One region of the Enterobacter sp. E14S genome, then DNA from elsewhere that is predicted to be linked to it. Evidence: riboswitches for the same ligand, from Rfam matches in the RefSeq annotation. Region 1 holds a riboswitch; each other region holds the start of a gene.

Region 1 (2,263 bases):
GCCCTGTTCGGCCTGCTCCAGCAGCGTGTCGCGGAACGCTTCCCAGGTGAGGTCTTCGGCAATGCCGTTGACCTTTTCCAGCGCCTGATAAATCGGGACGGTGCCAATCGGTACCGGGCTGTTACGCAGGATCCATTCGCGGGTTTCGTGAATATAGCGTCCAGTGGAGAGGTCCATTACCGTGTCCGCGCCCCAGCGCGTGGACCAGACCAGCTTCTCCACCTCTTCTTCGATGGAGGAGGTGACGGCCGAGTTACCGATGTTCGCGTTGACCTTCACCAGGAAGTTGCGGCCGATAATCATCGGCTCGGATTCCGGGTGGTTGATGTTGGCGGGGATAATCGCGCGGCCTGCGGCCACTTCGTCACGCACAAACTCCGGCGTGATGTTCTCCGGCAGGCGAGCGCCAAAGCCTTCACCCGGATGCTGATAGCGCAGCACTTCGCTACGGATGCGCTCGCGACCCATGTTTTCGCGGATGGCGATGAACTCCATCTCCGGCGTGACGATGCCCCGGCGCGCGTAGTGCAGCTGGGTCACGCATTTGCCCGCCTTAGCGCGTTTTGGCGTCAGCAGGCCGGTAAAGCGCAGCTCGTCCAGACCGTCGTCGGCCAGGCGCTCTTTGGTGTAGGCAGAGCTGAGTACGCTCAGCTCTTCACAGTCGTTGCGCGCATCAATCCACGGCTGGCGCAGCTTTGCCAGACCCTGCTGGACGTTGATGGCAACATCAGGATCGCCGTACGGACCGGAGGTGTCATACACCGGCACGGCTTCGTTGTCTTCATACTGGGGGTTATCTTTGCTGCCGCCGATAAGCGTCGGGCTGAGCTGGATTTCGCGCATTGGGACGCGGATATCGGCCTGCGAGCCGGAAATGTAGATGCGTTTCGAGTTCGGGAAGGCGGTCCCTTCCAGGGTATCGATGAAGCGTTGGGCGTGTTCGCGCTGTTCGCGACGGGTCAATTTAGCGATAGACATAGCTCATTCCAAAAGTGAAGGACATGGCTTGTCAGACGACGGATGAAGCAAGAGAGGATCGCCCAGGGGCGATACAACAGCAGTGTGACTCTTGTTCCCTTCGCAGGTATTAGCCTGATCAGGTTCCGCGGATCCCGAATTAACGGTCTCAGCCCGCGCGTTCAGGCGCTGGGCACTCCGACAAGAAAAATCCCCCTCGTGAGAGGGGCGAATGGTTGTAAATTACTCGTTAACGATGAAGAACTCAAGCAGGGCGCGCGACGTTCTCTTCGTTACTGATGTTCAAATCATTGTCCAGCACGAGGGCGATCAGCTTATCTTCCAGCGTGAATCGCTCTTCCAGCGCTTCGCCGAGGTCGGATAGCGCCTGCTGAAACTCAAGATAGTTATCGTGATCGATAGCGTTCTCGAGCGCGGAATCATAGTAATCCATGATCTGCTGGGTGTTGGCTTCCAGAAGGGGATAGAGCTTGCTGGCCGCTAAATAGGGTGTTGTCCCTTCCATTTCGCGGATAATGCGTTCATAAATATTGAAATGGCCGTCGGACAGATAGTCGACCAGGCCCTGACAAAAATCATCCAGCGCTTTTTCATTCAGTCGCATAAACGATTCTTTGCCAGGCTTAATACCGACCAGATTGTAATAAGCCACGAGTAGATGCTTGCGTACATGTAGCCAGCGATCCACCAGTTTGTTATTTCCTCTAACGCGCTCAGTCAGGCTTTCCAGCTGGTTTAACATGGTCGACTCCGCAAAATGTAGGATTGAATCTGCTTATCCAGAATGTAACCACAATGCTAACAACATGTCAGTGAAGCGAAGGTAGTGCAATAGATATGGATCGTATTATTGAAAAATCAGATCTTGGTTGGTGGATCGTCAGTCACGAACAAAAATTATGGCTTCCTGCCGGGGAAATCCCCTATGGCGCAGCTGAGGCGTTCGATCTCGTTGGCCAGCCAGCGCTACAGATCGGCGAGTGGCAGGGTGAGCCCGTGTGGTTGATCCAACAGTCCCGCCGCCAGGATATGGGATCGGTGCGCCAGGTGCTGGATCTGGACGTGGGGCTGTTCCAGCTGGCGGGGCGCGGCGTGCAGCTGGCCGAGTTTTACCGCTCGCATAAATACTGCGGCTACTGCGGTCATACCATGCGCCCGAGCAAAACCGAGTGGGCGATGCTCTGCAGCCACTGCCGCGAACGCTACTATCCGCAGATTGCGCCGTGCATTATCGTCGCTATCCGCCGGGAGGATTCCATCCTGCTGGCGCAGCATACCCGCCATC
Region 2 (2,263 bases), on a different contig from region 1:
GGAAGTAACCAGCCGGGAATCAACGGCTGACGGCGCGTTGCCATTCACTTACCCATGCTGCACGCTGCGCGGCGACCTGCTGCGGCGTAAACTCCAGCGAGGTGTTTGGTTTAGTCAACTGCTCGAAACCTGCGGGCAGCGCAACGTTAGTGACCGGATACATCCAGTTACCAGCCGGGATGGCATTCTGGAACCCCGGTGAAACCATAAATTTCAGGAACTTCTCGGCCAGCTCCGGCTGTTTGCTGGCGGCGGTACGCGCGGCGACTTCCACCTGCAGATAGTGCCCTTCAGCAAAATTAGCGGCAGCATAGTTATCTTTCTTCTCGGCGATAATGTGATAGGCCGGAGAGGTGGTGTAGCTCAGCACAAGGTCGCTTTCGCCTTTCAGGAACAGGCCATAGGCTTCGCTCCAGCCCTTGGTCACGGTGACGGTTTTGGCGGCCAGTTTCTGCCACGCCTCCGGCGCTTTATCCCCGTAGACCTTTTGCATCCACAGCAGCAGACCCAGGCCTGGCGTACTGGTGCGCGGATCTTCATAAATCACGCGCCATTTCTGGTCACTTTCGACCAGCTCTTTCAGGCTCTTCGGCGGGTTTTTCAGCTTATTTTTGTCGTAAACAAAAGCAAAGTAGCCGTAGTCGAACGGCACAAAGGTGTCGTTTTTCCAGCCGCCCGGCACGTTAACGGCATCTGCCGCTACGCCGCTTTTGGTAAACAGTTTGGTTTGCGAGGCGGCTTCCAGCAGGTTGTTATCCAGCCCGAGCACCACGTCGGCCTTGCTGTTTTTCCCTTCCATGCGCAGACGGTTGAGCAGCGACACGCCATCTTCCAGCGCCACGAACTTCAGCTCGCAGTTACAGTCCGCTTCAAAGGCTTTTTTAACCACCGGGCCAGGGCCCCAGTCGGCAGAAAAGGAGTCATAGGTGTAGACCGTCAGGACGGGCTTCGCAAAAGCAGGCAGCGCAAACAGCGCCAGCAGGGGGAGAACTTTTTTTAACACTTTGCACCTCAAAGTTGAGTGGCAAAGGATTTTGAGAGACAGCCTCAAATCCCTTCGCCGGCGTTATCCGGATCAGGTTCGACGGGTATTATCTCAGCGCACATCTGTGATGCAGCACCCCGTTGAGAACGGCGCTATTGTAATGATTTGGTGAATATTACGAAAGCGTTATGGCTCCGGCGGCGCAAACCAGGCGGATTTAAAATCAAACCAGCCCAGAGTGTTCATCCGCAGGCCGCGCATGCTGCGCTGGCCCTGGATCATCAGCCAGTGGTGGATCAAGGGTACGATCGCCTGCTCGGCCAGAAGTTGCTGGCACCACGCTGCAAGATTCATTTCGCCCGCGCGCCACAGGGCGGCATCCTGCTGCCAGTCACGGTCGATGCAGTGCTGGATCAGCGGGACTTCATACAAATGCGAGAAAAGGGAAAAATCGAGCGGCAGGGTAAAGTTGGCGCTGTTGAGCCAGATATCACTGGCGATCTCCCCCTGATGCCATTCGTCATAGTCCACTTCCCTGACCTCTAACCTGACCCCCTCGGCTGCCAGCAGCCGGGTCATGATTCTGGCGATAAAACGATGCTCCACGTGCTCGCGGTAGTAGGTCAGGGTGATGGACTCCAGCCCTGCGGGTTTGTCGCAGTGCACCGGGCGGGCGTGGTGCCAGCGCGGAAGCAGGCCGTACGCCGGGAACCAGTATGTCTGGTACTGCTCTTCCGCATGGTAAATCAGATTGGAAGGGGACAAAACGTGGCTAACCCACTTGCGGACGGCCTGGTTTGCCCCACGGTGGGTGCGGCGGTCAAACAGGAGATAGTAACACCCTTCCTCGAGGCGACTCTCCACGGCTTTTTCTCCCGTGGTGGGGCCTTCCAGCGTCAGCCCGCAGCTCAGATCTTCATTGAGATCCGGCAATACCCAGACGTTCACTTCGTCGATCAGCGCCCGATAGCCAAAGTAGTCGTCGAACGCGCGGATTTTCAGCTGATTGCTGTTATTGCGGGACACGGAGTAGGGCCCGGTGCCAATCGGCAGGCTGGCAAAATTGTTCATTGATTCCCACTCGCCGGGCAAAATCATCGACGGCACGTAGCCCAGCAGCCAGGGAAGCCACTTATCCTGTTGCGACAGCTCAATATCCAGCGTCCAGGCCGTGGGCGAGTGGACGCGGGAGATATGCGAGTAGAGCGGTAGCCTGCGGGCACGTTCCAGGGAGGCGATGACGTCGTGCATTTCCAGCTCGCGGCCGTGGTGAAAGTG
Region 3 (2,263 bases), on a different contig from region 1:
GCGCGGCAGAGAGGGTACAGCCCGTACCGTGGGTGTTTTTGGTCTGCACGCGCGGCGCGGTAAAGCGTACTTCGCCGTCGCGGGTAAAGAGCCAGTCCGGGCTTTCAGCGTCATCCAGATGACCGCCCTTCATCAGAACCGCCCCGCAGCCAATTGCCAGCAGCGCGTTTCCCTGCGCTTTCATCTCGCGTTCAGTTTGCGCATGCGATGTGCCTAACAGCGCGGCGGCTTCTGGCAGATTGGGCGTGATGAGCGCCACCTGCGGCAGTAGTTTTGTACGCAGCGTCTCCACGGCGGAGGCGGAGAGCAGCGGGTCGCCGCTTTTAGCCAGCATGACGGTATCCAGCACCACGTTTTGCACCTGATAGCGTTTAAGCCGCTCGGCCACCGCTTCCACAATATCCGTCTCGGCCAGCATGCCGATCTTGGTGGTATCGATGCGCACATCGCTGAACACAGAATCCAGCTGCGCGGCAACAAAATCCGGCTCGATACGATAGACCGACTGCACGCCGCGCGTATTTTGCGCCACCAGCGCGGTAATGACCGAGCAGCCGTACGCGCCAAGGGCCGAGAAGGTTTTGAGATCGGCCTGGATACCCGCGCCGCCGCTGGGATCGGTGCCGGCAATGGTCAGGGCGTTAATCCGCTTCATGCCTGCTCCTCCAGCGTATAGAGCGCATCCAGAAACGCGCTGGCAAAACTGCCAGGCCCACGTGACTGCGCAACGGCCACCGTTCCGGCTCGCTTCATCCATCCGCAGGCGGCGGCGACGTTATCCATCCGGTCGCCCGGCAGCGAGCAGCTCGCCGCCACAACGGCAGAGAGCGCGCACCCTGTGCCCACCACGCGCGTCATCAGCGGGTCACCGCCCGTGACCGTGCGGGTACGTTGTCCGTCGGTGATGTAATCCACCTCGCCGGTGACGACCACAATTGCATTCGTCTGACGCGCCAAAGCCTGCGCGGCAGGCACCGCGCTGGCGGCGGTATCGGTGGTATCAACGCCGCGCCCGCCCGCGCTCATTCCGGCAAGGGCAAGAATTTCAGAGGCATTGCCGCGAATAGCGGCCGGTTTCAGGGCAAGAATTTGATGGCAAAAGCGGGTGCGGAACGTCAGGGCACCCGCGGCAACCGGGTCCAGCGTCCAGGGCTTGCCTGCCGCCACCGCGCTTTCTATTGCCCGACGCATCGCCTGGGCGCGCGGCGACGTCAGCGTGCCAACGTTAATCAGCAGCGCATCGGCGATGCCGGCAAACTGTTCAGCCTCTTCGGCCTCAATCACCATCGCGGGTGAGGCGCCAAGCGCCAGCAAAACGTTGGCCGTAAAAGTCTGTACGACATCGTTGGTCATACAGTGGGTCAGCGGAGAACGGGTTCGGAAGTGGTGTAAAACGTGTAAATCGAGCAGGTCAGGCTGCATGGTTTCGCTCCTGCCTTGCGTGAAGAAGCGATGACCGGGAAGGCATCTGACTTCCCTACGCTGGCATTATCCAGATCAGGTAATACGGGTATTTCTCAGCCTTCACAAAGAAGGGCACCCCGAGTCAAAATACTTTTAAAACAGTTGGTTATGAAAATCATTAACGTTAGGTAGTGTAACCGCGGCCCCAGGCCAGGCGCAAGAAGTTTCGATTTATCACAACGTTTGTCACAGCGGTAATTTCCAGGCGCTCTTTCCCGTCATTTGCATACATTTATTACGCTTTAGTTAATTCTGGTTTAGTAATTGTTAATACATTATTGAAAAACTATATTACGTACTTTTACTGAGGCTATTATTTTTATTTTTTACTACGTGCTCATTCTGCTTTTATAAGATATGGAAACTTCTTTCGCTTGAAAGAATAAGACAGTATTAATTTATTTAACTCTATTAAACATTGGTATTTTCATCAATAGCTTAACGCATCCCTTGATTTATCGCATAACCCATAAGTTAATGTATACATTAAATAAACCTTCTCGATACCGCACCCTGCCCTTTCATTTATTCATATCATTTATGATTTAGATCAAAATCATCAATTTGGGTTTAATCGATAGTTTATTCACGCCACTAAAAAAGGTCCGGGCATTGAATATCCTGTATTGAAATATGGAAATACAGTTATCTACATACCACTAAAGCCAAAACTGTTCTGCTTAATTTTGTTTTTTTAATACGTTAATGATGTGAGTCCTTCGAATGAAACTTTTCAATAAATCTGTTATTCCTGTTTTTGTATTTGGGGTGGTCGCTGGTAGCGCCATGAATATTACCA

What was found. A riboswitch is a leader RNA that binds a small molecule or an ion and turns the genes downstream of it on or off. The one in region 1 is predicted to bind thiamine pyrophosphate.
Region 2: it holds a riboswitch for thiamine pyrophosphate, as region 1 does, so the genes downstream of both, thiB (thiamine ABC transporter substrate binding subunit) here and thiC (phosphomethylpyrimidine synthase ThiC) in region 1, are expected to answer to the same signal.
Region 3: it holds a riboswitch for thiamine pyrophosphate, as region 1 does, so the genes downstream of both, thiM (hydroxyethylthiazole kinase) here and thiC (phosphomethylpyrimidine synthase ThiC) in region 1, are expected to answer to the same signal.

The regions. Positions count from the first base shown of each region.
Region 1 covers NZ_JBVODQ010000017.1:7,311-9,573, reverse strand. The annotation lists gene thiC (phosphomethylpyrimidine synthase ThiC) at 1-978, opposite strand, end outside; TPP riboswitch at 1,057-1,168, opposite strand; gene ACZ6J2_RS21425 (Rsd/AlgQ family anti-sigma factor) at 1,223-1,720, opposite strand; gene nudC (NAD(+) diphosphatase) at 1,816-2,263, shown strand, end outside.
Region 2 covers NZ_JBVODQ010000010.1:55,109-57,371, reverse strand. The annotation lists gene thiP (thiamine/thiamine pyrophosphate ABC transporter permease ThiP) at 1-44, opposite strand, end outside; gene thiB (thiamine ABC transporter substrate binding subunit) at 20-1,003, opposite strand; TPP riboswitch at 1,035-1,135, opposite strand; gene sgrR (HTH-type transcriptional regulator SgrR) at 1,172-2,263, opposite strand, start outside.
Region 3 covers NZ_JBVODQ010000002.1:431,428-433,690, reverse strand. The annotation lists gene thiD (bifunctional hydroxymethylpyrimidine kinase/phosphomethylpyrimidine kinase) at 1-655, opposite strand, end outside; gene thiM (hydroxyethylthiazole kinase) at 652-1,422, opposite strand; TPP riboswitch at 1,458-1,554, opposite strand; gene ACZ6J2_RS07185 (YadA C-terminal domain-containing protein) at 2,188-2,263, shown strand, end outside.